Regions from separate parts of the Bacillus sp. FSL K6-6540 genome, predicted to be linked through region 3. Evidence: riboswitches for the same ligand, from Rfam matches in the RefSeq annotation. Region 3 holds a riboswitch; each other region holds the start of a gene.
The links. A riboswitch is a leader RNA that binds a small molecule or an ion and turns the genes downstream of it on or off. The one in region 3 is predicted to bind thiamine pyrophosphate.
Positions count from the first base shown of each region.

Region 1: linked by a shared signal. The riboswitch ahead of MHH82_RS27600 (ECF transporter S component) and the one ahead of tenA (thiaminase II) in region 3 are both predicted to bind thiamine pyrophosphate.
Region 2: linked by a shared signal. The riboswitch ahead of MHH82_RS03075 (ABC transporter substrate-binding protein) and the one ahead of tenA (thiaminase II) in region 3 are both predicted to bind thiamine pyrophosphate.

Region 1 is NZ_JBBOXH010000001.1:6,150,134-6,157,663, forward strand. It holds gene MHH82_RS27590 (energy-coupling factor transporter transmembrane component T family protein) at 102-908, opposite strand; gene MHH82_RS27595 (ABC transporter ATP-binding protein) at 905-2,581, opposite strand; gene MHH82_RS27600 (ECF transporter S component) at 2,574-3,203, opposite strand; TPP riboswitch at 3,295-3,407, opposite strand; gene asd (archaetidylserine decarboxylase) at 3,573-4,376, shown strand; gene MHH82_RS27610 (SDR family oxidoreductase) at 4,440-5,336, opposite strand; gene MHH82_RS27615 (helix-turn-helix domain-containing protein) at 6,021-6,806, opposite strand; gene pdxR (MocR-like pyridoxine biosynthesis transcription factor PdxR) at 6,866-7,530, opposite strand, start outside.
Region 2 is NZ_JBBOXH010000001.1:710,495-718,024, forward strand. It holds gene MHH82_RS03055 (TatD family hydrolase) at 1-208, opposite strand, end outside; gene MHH82_RS03060 (ABC transporter ATP-binding protein) at 297-1,130, opposite strand; gene MHH82_RS03065 (ABC transporter permease) at 1,185-1,943, opposite strand; gene MHH82_RS03070 (MTH1187 family thiamine-binding protein) at 1,940-2,233, opposite strand; gene MHH82_RS03075 (ABC transporter substrate-binding protein) at 2,322-3,353, opposite strand; TPP riboswitch at 3,475-3,584, opposite strand; gene MHH82_RS03080 (VOC family protein) at 3,759-4,142, opposite strand; gene MHH82_RS03085 (GGDEF domain-containing protein) at 4,401-5,936, shown strand; gene MHH82_RS03090 (EAL domain-containing protein) at 6,142-7,188, shown strand; gene MHH82_RS03095 (glycoside hydrolase family 65 protein) at 7,421-7,530, opposite strand, start outside.
Region 3 is NZ_JBBOXH010000001.1:1,322,722-1,330,251, forward strand. It holds gene MHH82_RS05690 (FecCD family ABC transporter permease) at 1-294, opposite strand, end outside; gene MHH82_RS05695 (FecCD family ABC transporter permease) at 291-1,274, opposite strand; gene MHH82_RS05700 (ABC transporter substrate-binding protein) at 1,472-2,497, shown strand; gene MHH82_RS05705 (VOC family protein) at 3,614-4,114, opposite strand; TPP riboswitch at 4,378-4,481, shown strand; gene tenA (thiaminase II) at 4,622-5,308, shown strand; gene thiM (hydroxyethylthiazole kinase) at 5,366-6,208, shown strand; gene thiD (bifunctional hydroxymethylpyrimidine kinase/phosphomethylpyrimidine kinase) at 6,205-7,212, shown strand; gene thiE (thiamine phosphate synthase) at 7,209-7,530, shown strand, end outside.

The sequences.
Region 1 (7,530 bases), 4.8 Mb from region 3:
TAGTATTATAACGCCTCAATCAGTATAAAATCCAGAGTTTTCTATAAAAAAAGAGCCTGCTTACAAGCCGTAAGCAGGCTCTTTATCCAGAGAACAACCGTTTAATCAAACCGCACGTCGCCAATGCCGAACCAAGGAAAATATCCGGCCGCAATATAGGCGCAGCAGGCGGCGGCTGCCAGTAAACCGACGACCAGAAGATCGTAGCGGGAATATCGTGACGGGTAATAATACGTTCGGGCCTTCGCCCGGTCCCCGTCAAATTGCTTCGCCTCCATCGCAGCAGCCACCCGGTGTGCCCGGCGGATGCTTTGCGCCAGCAGCGGCACCACATACATGCCTGCGCGGTTCACCATGCCGCGAACTCCCCGAATCGGGCGGACTCCCCGTACCTTCAAAGCCTGGCGGCGGATCACATATTCCTCCCAGACCATGGGCAGCAGCCGGATCGAGGCCATGAAGCTGTACGCATACTTCGGCGCAAGCCTCAGCTTCTGCATCAGGCTGTAGAACAAATCCACCGAGGACGTTGTCGTGACGAGCAGCAGCCCCTCCGATGCAAAGGCAATCCCCTTAAAGCCCAGATGCAGCCCCCGATAGAAGCTTTCTTCCGATACCCGGAACAATCCCCATTCCCACCAGATCGTCTCCCCCTTACCGAACAGCATCATGGAAGAGGCGGACGATATAAAGGCAAGCAGGAACGGAATGAAGAACAACAGCATCTTCCACGGCTTCACCCCGCTGAGCACCACGAGGCAAATCATAAAGATAAAGGCCTGATACATGACAAAATCAAGATCATGGGTCAGCACCGTCATAAAAAACAGCGCACAGATCAGTCCCAGCTTCACCACCGGATTCGCCCGGTGCAGCCAAGTGATCCGCACAGGATTCCATATATTCATGCGTTCACCCCCGTATGGAGATGACCGGATGCAGCCAGCGTATCCCGCGACGCATCGGCGTGATTCGCTTTGCCCGTCTCCCCTCCGGATTCCGTCCCGCTACACCAGCGCGGGGAAGGCAAACTTGACGTCAACCGCCCCTCCCGAATCTCCCAGATGTGCGTGGCCGCCCGCTGCGCGATCTCCATTTCATGGGTCACCATGAGAATGGCGGTTCCGGCGCGGCGCAGCCGTTCGCACATCTCCAGAATCGCGAACGTGTTCCGCGCATCCTGTCCGAAGGTCGGTTCATCCAGGAGCAGGACGGCCGGCTGCCTTGCCATGGCCGTGGCAACGCTCAGCCGGCGCTTCTGGCCTGTCGACAGCTGGTACGGGTGCCTGTTATCCATGCCGTCCAGCCCAAAGCGTTCCAGGCAGCGGTCGGTCCGTGCCTTCGCTTCATCCGGCGGCATATGGTCCACCAGCAGCGAGTACATCACCTCATCGCCGATACGTTCCGTCAGAAACTGAAGCTCCGGATTCTGAAACACGAATCCGATTGGGCGAAGCTGCCGCTCTCTCTTCTTCCGCACTTTCCTGCGCTTGCCCTGGATGACCTCCTCCCCGCAGAGCACATAGGTCCCTTCGGCACGCAGGAGCCCCATCAAACTGAGCAGCAGCGAGCTTTTGCCTGCGCCGTTCGGCCCGATCACCGCAATGAAATCTCCGGGGTATACCTCAGCCGAAGGAAGAGAGACGACCGGTTTCTCCCATCGCAGTCCCCGGAAATCATCTAACCGAATGACAGGCTCCCCAAGGTGGGCATACGATGAGTCTGCCTCAGGTATGAGACTTCCCAGCTCATCGCCTGGCGCGTCTACCGGAGCAAACAGCTTCCGTCCTGCCCGAGACTCCGCATAATCCTCCCATACGCCGGGATACCAGATGCCATACGCCTGAAGCTCGCGCGCATACTCGGCGAATATCGCTGCCGGCGGACCATCGCCCAGAATGGCGCCATCCGGGGTGAACAGCACCACGCGGTCCACGTATTGGGCCATTTCTTCAATCCGGTGCTCCACGATAATCAGCGTACGCCCTTCCGATACGGCCTTCACCGCTGACCAGATTTGCTCCCTGCCTTCCGGGTCGAGCAGGGCGGACGGCTCATCGAGGAACAGCACCTCCGGCTCCAGCAGAAGGGCCGAAGCCAGCGCAAGCCTCTGCTTCATCCCCTGCGACAGATGACCGATCGGCATATGCAGCTCCTGAAGGTCAAGCCCAACCTCATGCAGGACGGCTTGCATTCGCTCCTTCATCTCGTCGCGGGGAACGCTGAGGTTCTCCAGCACGAAGGCCAGCTCTTCATCCACGTACGGCATGCAGAACTGGGTATCCGGATCTTGAAATACATACCCCCAAGAGCGAGGCACCAGCTGGGCTTCGCATTTCATCGGCACCTCCGTGGCGCGGGGAATCATCCCGCTAAGCACCTGAAGCAGCGTGGATTTGCCGCAGCCGCTCGGACCGAGCAGCAGCACCTTTTCCCCGCGGGCAGCCGAGAAGGACAAGTCCTTAAACATCAAACGCTCCTCGCCCGGATACTTCAGGCGCAATCCCTCCACATGCACGGCCTGCTCCGTAACCACCTCGGCGGTTGAAGACGAAACCAAGCGGGCGGCGGTTTTAGACATGGCGCGGATCATCCAGTGCTTCATAATCCTTCTTGGACGCAGGGCGCAGCAGGGATGTGACGCCCGTACGGTCCAACGCTTTGGCCAGCAGCAGCATGAGCAAGCCGGCAATGACGGCGCCGCTGAGAATCCGCATGCCATACTTGGCGAGGAACATCCAGGTCTGCAGATCATCGGTATAACTGTAATAGAAGTCCATCACCATCGAGCCGACCGCCGCGCCGGCCCCGGCAATCGCCACCGTCCACGCCGAGGTGCTCCGGTAACGGAACGCCGCGAATACCAATTCCGCGCCCAGCCCTTGAATGAGACCGTACAGCAGCAGCGTCAGTCCCCAGCCGCTCCCGAACAGCACTTCCACGTGGGCCGCCGCCACCTCCGCGATGATGGCCACTCCCGGCTTGCGGATCAGCAGGTAAGCGAGCGTGGCCGCTGCGAACCACATGCCGTATAACAGTTCATCCGCTTCGAAGAACAGCGGTTTCAGCAGATTGTAAACCGATCCCCAGAAGTGATAAATGACGCCAAGCACCAGCGATACCAGCACCGTCACCAAAATATCGCTTAAACGCAGCCCTTTTCTAGGCTGTACCCCCAATTTCTCTTGCACTGACGTTCCCATAACAACACATTCCCCTCTCCACCGCTATTTTTGTATAAACACAACAAAAAACCGTCTGGAAAAACGCGCAGACGGAAAAATAGGCCCTATGTAGGCAGGGTCGGATATTCTCTACGCTGGCATTACCCAGTTCAGATTAACGGTCAACAGCGGATAGCAGCTGCAATCTCAGCCTGATTCACTCAAGCCCCCGTATTCCCTATTCGGTTTCATGTTAATCTTAAAATACACATTCGTTCCCCAATTAGCAAGAACCTTTTTTCAAAAATGGCTATTTATTGATTTCCGGCTCATTCTATGTCAATATCAGAGTGATTGGCTTTTCCACCAACGTTTTATTGCCGACACCTATGCACAAAGGAGAATGACATGGCTAAACAATTGCTGCGTCTGATGACCGAGCTGTCCTCCCGCAAGTGGCTGTCCCGCATCATGGGGCATTGTTCCCACAGCCGGCTGAGCCGTCATCTAATACCTGCATTTATACGAATCTACCAAATCCCGGCGCATGAAGCGGAGAAGGAGATCCACGAATACCGTTCGCTGAACGAATTCTTTTCCCGCCGGTTAAAAATAGGCCTCCGCGCCATAGACGACACCGCCGATGCCATGGTAAGCCCCGTCGATGCCACGATTTCGGCGATGTGCGCCGTCAACGCCGGCACCATCCTCAGCGTCAAGGGACAGGATTATACCCTGAGCGAGCTGCTCGCCAAGTCACCGAGAATGGAGAATTATATCAACGGTTATGCATTCGTATTGTATTTAAGCCCCACCGACTATCATCGCATACATTCCCCGGTAACCGGCATTCAAGCGGAAAGCGAGCATTTGAAGGGCCGGGTATACCCCGTGAACGATTTTGCGATGACCCATATCCGGAACGTGCTCAGCCGCAACGAGCGCCTCATTACCTATATTGCCCATGAATTCGGCGAAGTTGCGGTCGTGAAGGTCGGAGCCATGAACGTAAGCAGCATCCGTTATGCCGACGAGAGCGTGAAGAAATACGACATTGGCGACGAACTTGCGTACTTTGAATTCGGCTCTACCGTCGTGCTCTTGACGGAGAACGGCACGTTTACACCCCGCGGTGACTTGGAACCGGGCTCCAAGGTGAAGATGGGAGAACTGCTCGGTTTGCTGCACCCTTCCACAGCCCGAAAAGGGTAATTCCTTTCAGCTTCCAAGCATGCGCTTTAAGCTAAGTCCATGAAACATTCGACGGATGAAGGATTACCGCCTGCTCAGCAGCCGGTAAATGATCCGCTGAAACAGCCGATCCGGCAGCAGTCCCTTGATCCGCGCGGTCAGCCGCGTGCCTCGGGGCAGCGTATAGCGGAACCTCGGTTTGGTCATGGACGATATGCTTGCCACAAGACGGGCTACCTCCTGCGGATCTCCGCTTTCCCTGGCCGTCCGCTCGGAATAGTCCAGCACGCCCTTCAGCAGACCGCTGTAGGGTGATCCTTCCTTGACCGCCAGCTCCCCAAAACTCTTATTCCAGATCGGCGTGCCGTAGGCACCGGGCTGGACCAGCACGACATCGATGCCAAAGGGCATCAACTCCATGGACAGGCTCTCGCCGAACCCCTCCAACGCAAATTTGGACGCCGCATAGGGACCATAACCCGGAAAGCCGACCCTGCCGCTAATGCTGCTCATGAGAATGATTTTGGACCGTCCGGTCTTGCGCAGCAGCGGGAGCATATGCTGCGTCACCGATACGGTCCCGAAGAAATTCGTCTCCATCTGCTTTCGCCAGCCCCCCAGCGGCACTTCCTCCACCATGCCGCCCACCGCCTCGCCGGCGTTGTTCACCAGCACGTCCAAGCGGCCGAACTTCTGCTCCAGCGCCGAAGCAGCAGCCTTGACCTGCTCCTCGGCACATATATCCAGTCGGAAGATGTGAATACGCCCGGTAACATCTGCTTGTTCAGCCTGAGCCAACAGCTCTGCCGCCGCCTCAGGTCTGCGAAGACCCGCGGCCACGTCATAACCTGCTTTTGCCAGCTCCAGACTGATCAGCAGTCCGAACCCGCTCGACGCGCCCGTGACCAGCGCAACCTTCCCTGCTCCCGCCGTTACCACCGGATCACCGCCGATGCCGTTATTCCTCTCACATGCCAACATCCTTCCTTTATCCAAAATGCCTAATCTCTTACTTTTTCGAGCTCTGCTCTTAAGCGTTTTATGTATATTCCCAATATAACAAATGTTTGCAATGTCAACAGAGTCTATCGCAGCTGCATCCCTTTACAACGTAATCAGACAAACTCCCTGTCCGTATAGGCACCCACTAAATAGCCCCACAAAGCGGAGCCTATGCTTCGATGCTTATTCCAAATACTTTGCGGGGACTCCAAAACATATCGAAAAAAAGGGAGCTTGTCAGCTCCCTTTTGCGTGTTTCCAGCGAAATGCGTATATGATAACGGGATTCAACGTCACCCGTATGTAGGCCAAGGTCCTTTAAAACCAAACGTCCTGATGATTCGGATTCGTTGTCTTCATGCGACGCAAGCGATTTCTGAAAATACCGCAGCCGCCACGACTGAAGAAACGTCCACGCACCCGTCTTCTTGGGCTCATTCCCCTCTCCCCCCTTCATAAGAAAAACGTCTATCGACGTACTCGCATAGAAGACAGACCGCATTTAGCGGAAGTTTTTCTTGCGATATCAGGAAGGCTCATGCTTCGAATTTATACTTTCTGATATCTTAAAATGAAACTGTACGTCGTTTTTACCCTAAATCGCTTGCTATGAAACCCATAGGCCCCTTCCACCAAGCAGGTAAGTTATGGAAGGGCGGGGAATCACCGAATTTCGGATGGGCTCTTGCCCGTATACTGCTTAAATTGTCGGCTGAAGAAGAAAATATCCCGATAACCCAGCGCGTCGGCCACTTCCGTTACGTTCATCCCTTGATGCAGCAGCAGATGCTGCGCCCGCTCGATCCGCATCTGAATGATATAGGATTGCACCGGCGTGCCGATCAGCTCCTTGAACTTGATCGAGAAGTAGCGGGGAGACAACCCCGCTCTGGCCGCCAAATCCTCGACCCGATGGGGAACCCCCGGGTGCTGGCGGACGTAATTCGCGATTTCATGGATCGCCTCGGACAGCTGATTGCTTGCTTTTTTGACCACCGGCGCATCCAGATCCGAGCGCAGCAGATGAATCATCAGCTGCTTCAGAATGAGCTGGCCCTCTTCCAGTGAACCATAGGGCTTGTCCAGATACAAACGCACATAGCGTGCAAGCAAATATTCGAAATCCATCGTTTCCGTCAGCTTGCGATAAGATGCCGGAATCTCTTCGACCGGGTCGGTCACGTCAAAATGGATATATGTCAATACGAGCGGCTTCTGCGGATTGTGCGTCGCGCTCGTATGATCTCCGGGTCGGAACAGGAAGCAGCTTCCCTTTCCCACGGTAAAGGGCTCGTCATTTAGCTCGACCGTGCCTTCGCCGCTCCATACATAGAACAAATCGTAGTTCTGCATGGGCCTTTCGCGTTTTTGCCATTTCCAGCCCGGCTCGCAAACGATTTTGGCAAGCGCAGGCATGATTATAAACGAAGACGGCGATGCATTCAGCATCTCGTCATAACCCCCTCATCTCATTCAAAAATTGACCTCTTTCCCATCATACCCGTTTTTTATGTTTTTTGCATGTCCCGCCATGCCTGCGCCATCCGGGCAACCCCTTCTTCGATGCTGGATATGCCGAGATGCGAGAAGCCGAAGCAGGCGGCAGGCGGCCCGGGCGTACGATGATAGGCCGCCGCATCCCGAAACATGACGCCGCGCTTGCGGGCAGCCTCCTGGAACAGGGCGTACTCTTCCGCGGAGCGCAGCCAGTTCGCGTAAACGTGCAGGCCGGCATCGCCGGGGTGAAGGCGAAACAAGCCCGAGGCGTGGGTTTCCATCCCATGGCGAAGCGCCTCATACCGCGCGCCGTACAGCCGGGTCATTCTTCTGAGATGCCGCCCGTAACCTCCCCTTACAATAAAGCGGGCCAAGGCACGCTGCTCCAATACGGCTGGCGAGATCGGCTCGTACAGAGCCTTGGCCTGAACGACCGCCTCAACCAGGCTCGGGGGAAGCACGGCATAACCGATGCGGAGGCCGGTGAACATCGTTTTGGAGAATGAACCGACAAAGATGACGCGCCCCTCGTCGTCCAGCATTTTCAGAGGTTCGATCGGCTTGCCGCCCCAGCGGAATTCGCTGTCGTAATCATCCTCGATAATGAAGGCCTGGCGGCTTCGCGCCCAATTCAGCAGCGCCCTTCTTCGCTCCAGCGGCAGCACCGCGCCGGTCG
Region 2 (7,530 bases), 610 kb from region 3:
CCGGCCGCACCAACGGTCCGTACTCCCTGGCCAGCTCCAGGTTTCGCTTGCTGGAAGCCAGGTTCATGGAAACGGAGATGATGGTCTTAACTTCGCTTTTGCGGATATCCGCAAGAATCGTTTGCTGATCGGAGAAGGCATAAGAATCCAGATGAATATGGGTGTCCAGCAGAGGGAGATTCGTTTCCGTCTGCGTGAATGATTTCATCGTTATATCACCTCGCTTGTTCGCCTCCAAGGAGCGCTCTTGAATGATGGATACTGGAGCTTAGGCAATTGTATCCTGCCTATGCGGCTCAACGCTTGTGCTGTTCTTCGCGCATGATGGCGGAGATTTCGGTTTTTAGCGCGATAAAGGACGGGTCGTTCAGGATGTCTTCCCTGCGCGGACGGGGAAAAGGGACCTCCACCCGTTTCAGGATCGTGCCGGGCCGCGCCGACAGGATATAGATGCTGTCCGAGAGCAGCAGCGCTTCCTCGATATGATGGGTAATCATCAGCACCGAACGGCGCGTATCCTCCCAGATATCGAGCAGCCAGCGCTGCATATCGCTGCGTGTCAGCGCGTCGAGCGCGCTGAACGGTTCGTCCAGGCACATAACTTCCTGCGGACTCATCAGCGCGCGCAGAAAGGCGGCCCGCTGCTGCATCCCCCCTGAAAGGGTATGCGGATACGCCTTCTCGAAGCCGGCAAGTCCGGCCCGTTCCATCCAGCTGCAGGCATTTTCCCTGGCGGTGGTTTTCGAGGTGCCTCTCAGCTCCTCGGGAAGGAGCACGTTGTCCTCCACCGTACGCCAAGGGAAGAGGGCCGGCTGTTGAGGCATATAGGCGATGCGGCCTTTCTCTCCGGTCACGTCTTGACCGTCCATGAGTACGGAGCCTGCATCCGGAGCCGTTAACCCCCCGATGATATGGAAGAGCGTGCTCTTTCCGCTGCCTGAAGGACCGATCAAGGAGACGAATTCCCCGGGCTGCACCTGAAGCGAAAGGCCATCCAGCACGTGCACTTCGCTGCGCCGTTCGCGGAAGGTGATATGAAGGCTGCGAACCTCAAGGGCAGGCGCTGGCGGGACCGCGGTAGATGACTGGCGCTGCCAGTCATGATCCGGCAGGGATACTTGATGTGTCATGTCGCTAAACAGCCTCCTTTTATATAGGTTGGAAAATGTCTGTTCACCGTGGTTTTAACCTTTTCGATTCCAGCGGATCAGGCGCTTCTCCAGCAGGGTGATCAGCAGCACCATCAGCAGGCTGAGCAGGACGATGATCAGAATGGCAACAAACACCCGGTCCGTGCGGTAGCCGGATTTTTGCAGCATCATATAGTAGCCGATGCCCCGGTCCGAGCCGATCCATTCCCCGATCACGGCCCCCATGACCGAATAGGTGGCCGCGATGCGGATCCCTGAGAAGATGGAGGGGAGCGCATGCGGCAGCTCCAGCTTGGTGAAGATCTGCCATGAAGTGGCTCCCGCCATCTGCATGTAATTCATCATGGTGCGGTCGGTACGCGCCAGTCCGTCCAGGGCGGCAACGGCTACGGGGAAGAAGCAGACAAGGGTAATCACGATAACCTTGGGCAGCATGCCGAAGCCGAACCAAATCATGAGGAGCGGGGCGAGAGCGATCGTCGGCACGTTCTGGCTAAGAATAAGAAGCGGATAAAGGGCGGTTTTGAGAAAAGGCACCAGATGCAGGGCCAACGAGATGACAAGGCCGATCGCCGTACCGATCATAAATCCGACCAGGGTTAATTGCAGCGTGGCCAGCGTATGCTGAAAAAGGCCGGAGGCGCCGGTGGCGGCTTCATGCCCGATGGCCGTCGGCGCCGGCAAAATATACGGCTCTATATCGAATACCGATACCGCGGCCTGCCATACCGTCAAAAAGAAAAGGACCGCCGCAACGGGCGGCCAAACGGAGCTCCACCAGCCTTTTCTCATGGACGGTATTTCTCAGTCAGCTTATCCATGCTGATGCCGCCCGGATGGTGCGCGATTTTGACCTGGGATATGACGCTGGGACTTCCCGCTTTCACCAACGCCTCATGCATGCGCTCAACGATCTTCAACAGCTCGGAAAGCTCTCCTTCCAAGGTGGTTTCGAGCGCATGGACCTCGTATTTCACGCCCGACTCCTGTATGACCCGGATCGCTTCATCCACATAAGGAATGCTGTCGCCTCCATCTGGCGTTCTGGGTATCACTTGTATGCTCAAGAGGGTGTTTGCCATCTAAACTCATCCTTTCATGCAAGCTATATTGTAATGGAAGAGAGGCAGCCTGCCGGACAGGCCGTTTCTCTTCCTAATTAAATGCATCCTATGGTTTCTCCGGTAAAAATTCATTGGTGAAGGCGCTGTCCGCATCAAGCTCCTTCTCGAGCAGCTTGCGTTCAAACATCCAGTCTGCATACCCCGACCATACTTCGGCTTTCTGCTCGCCCCAGCGGGCAGCATCATCCTGATAGCGGGGACTCAGCCATTTCTGGCTGGCAAGAACCAGCTCGGCATCCAGTTCGGGAACGGCCTTCGTCAGCAGGGCAGCCGCATTCTCAGGATGTTGAATCGCATAGTCGTATCCTTTTGAGGTCGCCCGCATGAATGCTTTGACAAGCTCCGGGTCCTCCTGGATCAGCTTCTCGTTCGTTACGATCACCGGCGTGTAATAGTCAAGCTGCTCGGAGTAGTCCTTCACATAGATCATGTCAAGCGGCTCGTTCCGGAGCTCGGCTTCGATACCGGTCCAGGCATAGAAGATCCAGGCAAAATCAATATCGCGTTTGACGGCCGTAAAATAATCGGCATCGCCCATGTTAACCATATTTACTTTGCTGACATCGGCACCGTCGATCTCCATGATGGATTTCATGACGGCTTCCTCAACAGGCGAGCCCCAGCCGCCGTAGGATTTCCCTTCAAAATCGCCAGCCTTGACGATCCCCTTGTCCTTGGGGGCGGCAAAGCCGGATGTATTATGCTGAATAATCGCCGCAATGGAGACAAGCGGCAGGCCTTGGGTTCTGGCAAGCGTGACGCCTTCCTGGTAGCTGATGCCAAACGGCACCTTGCCGGATGCGACCAGCGTATCCGTTCCGCCCGCCCCCGGCTGGACGATCTGGACGTTAAGCCCTTCTTCCTCATAATACCCGAGCTCCTTGGCTGCATACAGTCCGGTGTGGTTTGTGTTGGCCGACCAATCGAGCATCAGCTGTACGTCGCGGAGCTTTTCGGCTGCCTGGCCGTCTGCGCCTTCGGTACCTGTATTTTCGTTCTGTCCGCCTGTACCGCATCCCGCCGCAACCATCAGCAGGGCGCAAGCGAGAAGCAGTGCGATCCATTTTCCCTTCTTCATCGTGTCTTCTCTCCTTTGAATTCTCTTTCTCTTTCTATGACCTCGTTAACTCCACAAAAAAAGCGCCCTGAATGATATCAGGACGCATGACGGCGTAAGTGTATACCACGGCAAATCATAGCTGCCGCAAACATGGACTTCCTACGCTGGCATTACCCAGATCAGGTGTAAGGGTCAGTATCATCGGATACACTCTCAGCCGGCCAAATTCCAGCTCCCCCGGGATTTATGAAGTTTCGGACGTTACATCCGTTATTATAGTCCTAACGCAAAGACCTGTCTAGTTCGGAAGGGATGCGAACGAGGCAGGTCTTCGTATTGGACATGGCTTGTGCGGTTGGAAGAATGAACCCCGTTAACCATTCACGGGATGAAGCATTTTGAAAGGAACCTGTTCGCCAGCGGTTAGCGCTGGAAGAACTCAATCCATTCTCCTTCGGGACCGTGGACGAAGAAATAGCGGTACCCGTTCGGAAGCGTTACGATTTCTTCGTCAAGATGAGGTACGGCCAGTCCCTGTACGCGCACATATTCCGCTTCGATGTTATCGGTGCTGACGGCGAAATGATGGACGGTGCCTTCTGCGGGAAGCGTGTCGCTGTAACCCTGGATAAGCTCGACTTCCGTTTCGTCGCTGCCGTTAAATCCGAGGAATGCCAGCTGGATGACGCCATTGGTATGGGTAAGGCGATCTTTCAGTTCAAGTCCGACGACGGTTGTGTAAAAAGCAATCGTGGCTTCAAGGTCCCGGACGACAATGCCGACATGATCCAATCGTTTCTGTGACAAGGCTAAACACCCTTTCCGATTCATATGAGATATGACTGAAATATTATCATATAATTCCTATACGTCAAGTGGGTCTTGAGGACGGAAAGCTTTTGGAGGGCGATGGTTTAATAGAGTAGAATCGATGGTCTTTCTTTCATTTCCTCATCTTTACTTTTAGGTGGGTAAAAAGTATCATGAGAACTATAACTATTAATTCAAAAGACCTAACAAACAAGCATTGAAGAAAGCTTGCCTTTTGGCCGAGGAGGAATGCTTATGAGTCCAACTCCAGCAGATCATCTGTGGATTCGACTCGCCATCATATATGCATTCATTCAGATAATGACCGTTCTGTGGATGCCTGATGCTTTATTGCTTCAGCGTGTTCTAGTCATTATGGCTTCCGCTGCCGCTTCCGTCTATTTACTACGGATCAGTCGGCATTACGAGCCGCATCTTCGAAGGTTTTGGCTTATCGCAAGTGCCGGGCTGATGGCGGATGCCTCGGCTCGAATCATCGATGCTTGTTATTTTTGGCTGGGGAAAGAGAGCGCTTCCCGGACAATATTGACTCAATTATTCTGGGGATTCGAAATCATCCTGTTTGCAGGTTCCCTCATTTATTTGTTCCGGCACGTTCAAGGTTCGTTTCGGGGAGTTCGGTTTATGCTGGATATCGTGATCGTTGGCATAACGGTCATGACGGTAGGCTGGGAATATTTCATCAAGCCCGAGCTTAACGGTTTGGCGAATGAAGCCTTGTGGGGAAAGCTGTGGGTGGACATGCTGTACCCGCTGTGCGCAACGGTGCTTATTTTCTTCACCCTGGTGTTGTATTTTAACACAGGGCAGCTAAGGAAACGGGCAGTCTTCCTGATATGCCTTGGCGGGAGCATGTACATTGCCGCCGATGTTCTGCATATGTATCTCGTCGATTATAAGGGTGTTGAAGTTCGTTCATACCTGTACCCACTGTATACGTTATCGGTATTCATCATTGGTTTGGCAGGAGGGCGGTCAGCTCCCGATGCCCGAAATCAATCGTTGGATGAGAGGGAGCCCCGTTCGTTCGGAAATCTGATCGTAAGATATCTGCTTCCTTACAGCGTGCTTGGCGGGATGTTTGCCCTTATGGTGCAGCGGTTCGGAGGATGGAACGGGCTTTTTACCGGCTTATCCCTCTGCGTCATCCTGATTCTGATCAGGCAGATCCTGATCCAGTTCGAGAATGACCGCTTGTTTGACCGGCTGCATCAAAGCTTGATGCAGAGCGAGACCTTGGCGCATCGCGACGATCTTACGGGACTCTATAACCGCCGCTACTTTAACGCGAGGCTGTCGAGCTCGCTGCAGGAGGCGGACCGTGCGGGTTCCCGCGTTGGGCTGCTGTATATGGATATGAACCGTTTTAAACGAGTGAATGACCGCTACGGCCATCGTGCCGGCGATTTGCTGATTCGTAAGGTCGCGACCCGTCTTCAAACCCTTGAATCCAAAGGCGTTCTGGTTTCCCGTTTAGGAGGGGACGAATTTACGGTAGTGATTCATCCGGCCGGCGAGGATCAGGAACTGATCTGGATGGCGGAAGAGATCTGGACGATGCTGAGCGAGCCGTATGAGCTGGAAGGGCATGAGGTCCGAACCACGCCGAGCATCGGCATCGCGGTCTATCCGGATCATGCCAGGAACGACCAAGAGCTGATCGGTCGCGCGGATGCAGCGATGTATGCGGCGAAAGAGCGAAACGCCCGCTGGCATTTCGATGTGGAACGAACGATGCTGCTGCAGCTGTTGGATCAAAAAGTCGAATAGATAAAAGATTCGGATATCGACAATCTGTTGTTAAGAGCAATATAAGTCGATTATTGTAGAATTTAGCGCAATCATTGCACGAATCTTGCGCATTTCTCGCAAAATAGGTCATAACTTCGATATAAAATCCATAAAATGCAAAGAAATCATATTCAAAATGCCGATAAGAAGCATAGTGAGAGCTAGCTTGCCAAGGAGGACGAACATGATTTGCGACAATTGCAGCACCTTTGAACCGATTGAGGACCAGGGGACCATTCATATGAAGCCTGCAAGTGGTGAGCTTATTCAATTGCTGGCAGTGAACGGCTACGCGGTACAAGAGAACAATGAGGGTTGTGCTGTGAACTACAAGGTACGAGCGGACCTGATCTCCATCATCGAGTGTCTGCAACCCCTTCCGCTGAAGATTCGTCAAGAGCTGTCCTTCTGTGTTACCCGTGGAGGAGCTCCGCAAATCCGGCATTCGTGGATCCCTATGCAGAAGTTCGAACTGCAGATGGAGCATTATGATATGGTGAATGTCATTTTACATAAGCAGTTTACGAGCTACATGCAGCCTATCGTGGATCCATCCGAGCAGATCGTGGCCTATGAATTTCTCCTTCGACCGGTAGAGTGGGGACCCCGTTTCCAGCCGTACGAGCTGTTTGAGACAGCCCGAAAAACCGGACTGCATTCATTTCTGGACCAGGCGGCACGAACCAGTGCGATTGAGACCAGTGCCGAGTGGCTTCCGATCGGCGTGAAGCGGTTCGTGAATTTCCTGCCGTCCTCGATATACGATGCGCAGATGTGTCTGAGCCACACCTTCAATACGATCGACAGGCTCCATCTGGATCCGAGGGATTTCGTATTCGAGGTGGTGGAAACCGAGAGAATCGACGATGTGAAGCATTTGCAATCGATATTCGAGGTATATCGAAGCCACGGCATCTCGGTAGCCATGGATGACGTCGGCGCAGGTTATTCCACATTGGAGCAGATGATTAAGCTTAAGCCGGATTATGTGAAGATCGACCGGAGTCTTATCGACCATTGCGATCGAAATCCCGCCCAGCAGAAGCAGCTCGAAATGATCACGAACATGGCTCATGATTTTGGGGCCATGGTGCTTGCAGAAGGCATCGAGAGACGGGAGGAGTTTCATTTTTGCCGAGATATCGGGATCGAGCTTTCGCAGGGGTATTTGTTTGGGAAGCCAGCCGAGCGCCCTCCGCGTGATCCTCATACTCAACTGATCTATTCATAACATACATAATCGGCATTTCCCCCGCACGGAGGCGCAAAGCGATGGCATTTATCTGATCCCGGCTTATGGCTGAAACCGAACCTGCAGATGATGCCTGACATGGACGAAGACGGGTTCTTCAAGAATGAGCCATGATGTAGAGGAGCCCGTTTTCTGTAAAAACAAGAGCCCTGGAAGATTTTCCAGGGCTCTTGTTTTTGTATGGGCCGGCGCATTGAAGCTCCAGTGCCTTTTATCTTGCAGCCGTTACCTCTCCAAATCCGCTGATGGCGTATTCCTTGCCGTTCACGTTCAGGACAGCGGGCGTATCCGTTTCGTTTACGATGAGGGTTTCATGGCCTT
Region 3 (7,530 bases):
AATGACGCCTTGCAGAATCGCCCCCGCCACCGCGAGAGCCGCGCCGATCAGCACAGCAATGATAATACGGGGCAACCTTAGCTGCATGACGATGACCTGCTCCATCGGGGGAGCGTCACCGAATAACGCTTTGACGACATGCAGCGGCGAAACAAACTGGCTGCCGGTTCCCGTGCTGATAATCATGGTTGCAATGCAAAGCACAGATAGGATCATACATACCCATAGGGTTCTTCGCTCCAGCATAAACGAGACTTTGGCGTTCCGGGAACGGAATATGCGGTGTTTACTCATTGTGCTCGCCTTCCTTTCCTGGCTATGTACACGAAGAACGGCACCCCGATGATTGCGGTCATCACGCCGACAGGGACTTCCTTCGGCATGGCAATGTATCTGGAGCCGAGATCGGCCGTCACCAGCAGGAGTGCGCCAAACACCGCACTGTAAGGTAGTATCCACCGATAATCATTTCCTATTAAATACCGAACGATATGAGGGATGATGATCCCTACGAATGCGATGGGTCCCGCCGCCGCTACGGAGCCGCCGGCCAGCAGGATGACGGCTGCAGCAGCTAACAGCTTGATGAGTGCGGTTTTTTGCCCGAGGCTCTGAGCGATGTCGTCTCCCATGGAGAGGGCGTTCAGATGCCGTCCCAGCAGCAGCGCAGCCAGCATGCCAACGGCCATGTACGGCCATACGGCGGTTAGCTGGTTCAAATCGCGTCCGGCTACCGAACCGACCAGCCATACCAGCACCTGATCAAACATTTTGCCGTCGGAGAGCATTAATCCTTGGGTCAGGGAGTGGAAGAAAGCGGCCATGGAAGCTCCTGCCAAGGTGATTTTGACCGGCGTCATGCCGTCCCTGCCGATGCTGCCGAGGAAGAATACGATACCGCCGCTGACGGCAGCTCCGATCAACGCGACCCAGGTAAGGGACTGGAGTCCGCCAATGCCCAGCCAGCCCGATGCCAGAATAATGAAGAAAGCCGCGCCGGAGTTCACGCCAAGCGTGCTCGGCGACGCAATCGGATTGCGCGTGATGACCTGCATGAGCGCACCCGCAACCGCAAGGCATGCCCCCACGGCGACGGCAATGAGCGCTCGAGGAAGCCTTGCCGTGAGAATAATCAGATGTTCGTTGCTTCCGTTAAAGTGAGTGAACGATTCCCATACCTGATGAAGAGGGATGTTCGTTACTCCGAATGCGATGCTGCCCATGACGGCAGCGGCCAGCGCCAATAGCGATATCAATAGTCCGAATACGCGCATATATGCTCACTTTCTTAAGTCCATGAATAATTAAGTTCATATGAATTTTAGGTGAAGGGACGGTATCTGTCAATGAGCTTGATAATCATTCTCACAAATATATTGATATTTTTCATGAAACCCTTTATAGTTTTGAATCAGTGATTGATAATGGTTTTCAAATAGAGCGATATGACACAAGGGGGATTTAGATAGGAATGGGAACAGGAATGGCAAAGAAACGGGCAAGAGGCCTCAAGTTTAGCTTGCTGGCTCTGGTTATGATCGTGATTCTTGCGGGGTGCGGAGCAAGCCCGGCGCAAGAAGGGACAAGCAACGCGGGCGGCGACACGACGAATACCGCAGAGGGCAACAGCGGGGCTGCTGCCGGCGGCGAATCGTATGAAGTTACGCATGCCATGGGGACGGAAACGATCAAAGGAACGCCTCAAAAGGTCGTCGTCCTCACGAACGAAGGAACCGAGGCGCTTCTCGCCTTGGGCGTGAAGCCGGTAGGTGCCGTTAGATCCTGGACGGGGGATCCATGGTATCCGCATATTAAAGACCAGATGGAAGGCGTTACCGTTGTCGGGGAAGAGAGCCAGCCGAACATCGAGCTGATCGCCGGTCTGCAGCCTGACCTGATCATCGGCAACAAGATGCGTCAGGAGAAAGTATACGAGCAATTGAAGGCGATCGCGCCGACTGTTTTTGCCGAGGATCTGCGCGGCGAGTGGCAGAACAATTTTGAGCTGTATGCCAAGGCGCTGAACAAAGTGTCGGAAGGCGAGGAACTTTTGGCTGCTTACGACAAGCGGATCCAGGAGTTCAAAGAGAAGGCCGGCAGCAAGCTCGACGAAACCGTCTCTGTTGTTCGTTTCATGGCAGGCAAGACGCGGGTGTACCACACCAATACGTTCTCGGGCGTTATTTTCGATAAAATCGGCATCGCCCGCAACGACATGACTAAGAACGCCAAAGACGATTTCGTGGACGAGATCACGAAGGAGCGTCTGCCTGAGGTGGAAGCCGACAGACTGTTCTACTTCACTTATGAGACAGGGGACGGCGGCGCCAACCAGACCGAGCAGGAATGGATCAACGATCCGCTGTGGAAGAACCTGAACGTTGTGAAGAACGGTCAAGCCCACAAAGTGGATGACGCGATCTGGAATACGGCGGGTGGCATCCTGGCGGCCAACCTGATGATCGACCAGCTGCAGGAGTTTTACGGCATTCAGTAAGGAATGAAGACGGATGCTGAAGGCTAGTATCATCATATAGCGGAAGATGCTAGGAACAAGTTAAAAAAGGAGGCATCCCTCAAGATCTGAGATCTTGCGAGGGTGCCTCCTTTTTTAGCATCGCGCGTCGGCAGCATCGCGCGTCGCCGGCATCGCAACGTCGCCAGAACCGCAACATCGAAGTACCGCCGGTATGCAGCTGCATGTCACATTGCTCGCCAGTACAGCTTAACCAACTCCGGGTATCATGCCGCTAACCATGACCTGTTAACGGACACCAGTTCCCTTATTTCCCTGATTAACCCTCGATTCTTAGATCTAACGGACACAGGATCCCCTATTACCTCAATAAGGAGCCTATTTGCGATCAGATTCTATGAATAACGTATCTGGTGTCCGTTAGCCATCAAAAATTACGCCTATTCAGCTAAATAACGTATCCTCAGTCCGCTTGTCCTTGAGCGGTCGCCCCAAGACCAGTAGTCGCACAAGACCAGTAGTAGCATCAATACCAGTAGTCACACTAAGACGAATAATAGCATCAATACCAGTAGTCACACTAAGACGAATAATAGCATCAAGATCAGAAGTAGCACCAAGATCAGAAGTAGCATCAATACCGTAGTCGCCCCAAGACCAGTAGTCGCACAAGACCAGTAATAGCACCAAGACCAGCCAGTCACCAAGGTACTCGTTAACGGACACCAGTTCCCTTAATTCCCTGATTAACCCTCGATTCTTAGATCTAACGGACACAGGATCCCTTATTACCGCAATAGACTGTCCTTTTGCCATCATATTCTATGAATAACGTATCTGGTGTCCGTTAGCCATCAAAAATTACGTCTTTTCAGCTAAATAACGTATCCTCAGTCCGCTTGTCCTCGAGCGGTCGCCCCAAGACCAGTAGTCGCACAAGACCAGTAATAGCACCAAGACCAGTAATAGCACCTACTATATACTACTTTGTGTCCCCCAGGTTTCTAGCTCTAACCCATAGCTGCTTTAAGTTATGCTGTTCTAAGTTGTTTTGGTCGGCAGCCATCCATGCATACCCTTGGGACACCGAATCCACCCATGTCCTCCCTGTAATAACGCTCGCTTCACGGTAACTTTTTACGACATCTTCACCACGATCTCCGCCCCTGCAACATAGGTCATCGCTTGGATGTATTCCGGGTCTTGGGCACGCTGTTCCATTTCCACCGGAGTGAGGTCCTCCATTCGTGTCTGTACCCACCATAAGTTGCCGAACGGGTCCCGTACCCGTCCCACCCGATCGCCGAAGAACAAGGTCGTTGGCTCCGTCACCGAGACCGCTCCTGCGGCCAGCGCTTGCCGATACACGTCATCGCAATCCTCAACATACAAACGGAGGTATGCCGGGCTATCCGGCCATTCCGGCTTTGCATCAAACATCATGACGACGGCATCTCCGATTCGGACCTCGGCATGGCCGATGACACCATCGCCAACATAGACGCGGGCAAGCTCTTCGGCTCGGAATGCTTGTTTGAGGAAATCGATCAGCGCTGCGGAGTTTCTTGAGATGATCCACGGCGTCACGGAGGTGTAGCCATCCGGAATGGGTTTAACCGCTTTCGGTTGGTTCGTCATAAATACGCTCGCTCCTTTAAATTTCATTTATTTGAATTGCGCTTATGCACTCATTATGCGGGGGCATATATGACAGCCGAGCGTCAGTGTTTCCGGTATGAGTTTGGGGTAGCCTGCGTTTTTATCTTGCGAAAAGACAGCCGCCACCGTACATCGTCACAATCACGCGGTCGGAGGAAGGTTCGAGCTTGAGGTTCCGTCCACAAACTGTTAACGTTTGACACCACCCCCAAACCTATGTACAGTATTAGACAAAAGAATAGGAAGTCCACTAGGGGAGCCGTTGGCGGCTGAGACAAGAGCGTATCTTGGACCCTTTGAACCTGATCTAGTTCGTACTAGCGTAGGAAAGTGGAGCCTTCGAACATGAGGTCTCGGTGCGCTTTTTGGCGTACCCGGGCTTGTTGACGAAGCCGCTCCAGTTTTCGGGGCGGCTTTTTAGCGTTGTCTGAAAAGTCGTGTCTTACGGACTTCCTGCTCTTCAATATGTTGGAGGTGGGGACAAACATGAGTTTCACGCAAGCGCTCCGTCAGCAGGCGGGAGGCATTTTTCAAGCAATCTTCGATCATCCCTTCGTAAAAGGCATTGCCGAGGGGAATCTGGCACGGGAACAGCTGATTCACTATGTAAAGCAGGATTTTGAGTATTTGAATGCCTACATGCGGATTTACGGAATTGCCATATCCAAATCGACCAGCCGGGAAGAGATCGCGGCCTTTAACGAACAGATTTCATTCATTCTGCACAGCGAGGTGCACCCGCATCAAAATTTTTGCGCAGCTGCCGGTGTGACCTATGAGGAGCTTCAAGGATATCCGCTGGCTCCGTCCGCGCATCATTACATCCGTCATATGCTGACGGTAGCGCATGAGGGTAGTTTGGGCGAGATTATGGCCGTGCTGCTGCCGTGCCCATGGACGTACCTGGAGATTGGCCGCAAGCTGTTGAATGAGGTGAAGCCGGATGCCTCCCATCCGTTTTACGACTGGATTTCTTTCTACGGAAACCGGGGGGAAGACGCAACAGCCAAGTTCTGCGACCGTGTCGATGCATGGGCGGAGGGTGCGACGGCAGCCGAGCTGGAACGGATGAGGGAGCATTTCATGCTGAGCTGCCAGCTGGAGTATCTGTTCTGGGACATGGCTTATAAGCAGGAGGAGTGGCCGGTGCAGCTGGAGGCTGCCGTGCTGTAAAGAGCGATGTTCACAAGCACATGGAATTCCATTATAGCGAAGAGAGGCTGATATAAAATGCGTTCATGGGAAAAAGAGGTTTCGGCGCTTTTAACGAAGGTACAGCAGACGAGCCCCCTCGTTCACAATATGACGAACGTGGTGGTTACGAATTTTACGGCTAACGGCTTGTACGCGCTGGGCGCGTCGCCGGTCATGGCTTACGCGCCGGAGGAAGTGGCGGATATGGCCGCCATCGCGGGCGCGCTCGTATTAAACATCGGCACGCTGAACCGCGAGCTGGTGGATGCGATGATGATCGCGGGACAATCGGCGAACGCCCATGGCGTGCCGGTGCTGCTGGACCCGGTCGGCGCGGGAGCGACCCGTTTTCGGACGGAGTCGGCGCTGCGGATCCTAAGCGAGGTGAAGGTTTCGCTCGTGCGCGGAAATGCGGCTGAAATCGCTCACCTTATCGGGGAGGTCCGCGAGATCAAGGGCGTAGACGCAGGCAATAGCGCAGGCAGCAATCATGCCGAGCTGGCCGTGCGGGCTGCGCGCGAGTTAGGCACGATCGTGGCCATTACCGGTGAAGAGGACGTGATTACCGATGGAACGGAAGTGCGCATCATTGCCGGAGGGGATGCGCTGCTTACGAAGGTGACCGGCGCAGGCTGCCTGCTGACCTCGGTGCTGGGTGCCTTTGCCGCGGTGGAAGCGAACCTGCTGCTTGCAGGTACGGCGGGTCTGGCCTTCTATGGGGCCGCGGCGGCGAAAGCTGCTGAGCGAACGGCAGATCTGGGACCGGGAAGCTTCCAGATCGCTTTCCTGGACGAGCTGGCGAAGCTTCATCCAGGATCGCTGGAAGGGTATGCCGCTGTACTGGAAGCGGGAGCGGCGGCTGCCGGAGGCACACGATGAGCGAGGCTCGCATACCCCGTGCCCTGACGATTGCCGGGTCTGACAGCGGCGGCGGCGCCGGCATTCAGGCCGATCTGAAAACCTTCCAGGAGCTCGGCGTGTACGGCATGTCGGCGATTACCGCGATCACGGTGCAGAATACCATGGGGGTTCACGGCGTATATCCGCTGCCGCCCGAAGCAACTGCGGAGCAGATTGAAGCGGTTGGCTCGGACCTCGGAGTAGATGCATTGAAGACGGGCATGCTGTTCAACGCCGAGATCATTCGGCTGGTTGCTGACCGGATTCGGGCATTCGGCTGGGGGAAGGTCGTTGTCGATCCCGTGATGATCGCCAAGGGCGGGGCGGAGCTGCTGCAAAGCGAAGCGGTGCAGGCTTTAAGAGAAGATTTGCTGCCGCTGGCGTTGATTGTCACCCCCAATATACCGGAGGCCGAAGCATTGGCGGGGATGCGAATCCGCACGATGAACGATCGCAAAGAAGCGGCGAGACGTATTCATGCTCTTGGGCCCAGGATCGTAGTGATCAAAGGCGGTCATGACGAGGGAATGCTAGGCAGCGGTGAAGATGCGGATCACAAAAGAGACAGGGGAACAGCCATAGCGGCGGGTATGCAGCAGGAAGAGATGCCTCAGTTCGAAAGGACGCACGGTCTAACGAGAATTGCCATGCCTGCTGGGGAGTATAGGGGGGGCCGCCCGTTCTTTTCCAACGATGACGGTAATCCGGAAAGTCCTCCGGTCATCGACATCGTTTATGATGGTACGGCCTTCACAGAATTATATGGCAAAAGAATTCATACCGTTCATACGCATGGTACCGGATGCACTTTCTCAGCTGCCATTACGGCAGGTCTGGCCCAAGGCTTGAGCGCATTCGATGCGATTCAGAGCGGGCGCTTATTCATTCAAGCGGCCATTGAGGACGGCTTAAACCTAGGGCAGGGGCAGGGGCCGACCAATCATTGGGCATACAATCGCCGCCGTCAGGCGGTGCTGCGATGACGGGCAGAGTGGCACCTGAGATCATGAGACGGCATCTGCGGATGTACCTCGTGCTCGGCAGCGTGAACTGCAGCGTCGAGCCAAGCTTGACCGTGCAGGAAGCACTGGCAGGAGGCGCAACCATGGTCCAGTTCCGTGAGAAGGGACAAGCAGCACTCGCCGGGGAGCCGATGATTCGGCTGGCTTGCCGGATTCAGGATCAGTGCCGCCAAGCGGGCGTGCCCTTCATCGTCAATGACGATGTGGAGCTGGCACTGAAGCTGAACGCCGACGGCGTGCACGTCGGCCAGGACGACGAATCCGCAGCTTCCGTCCGCG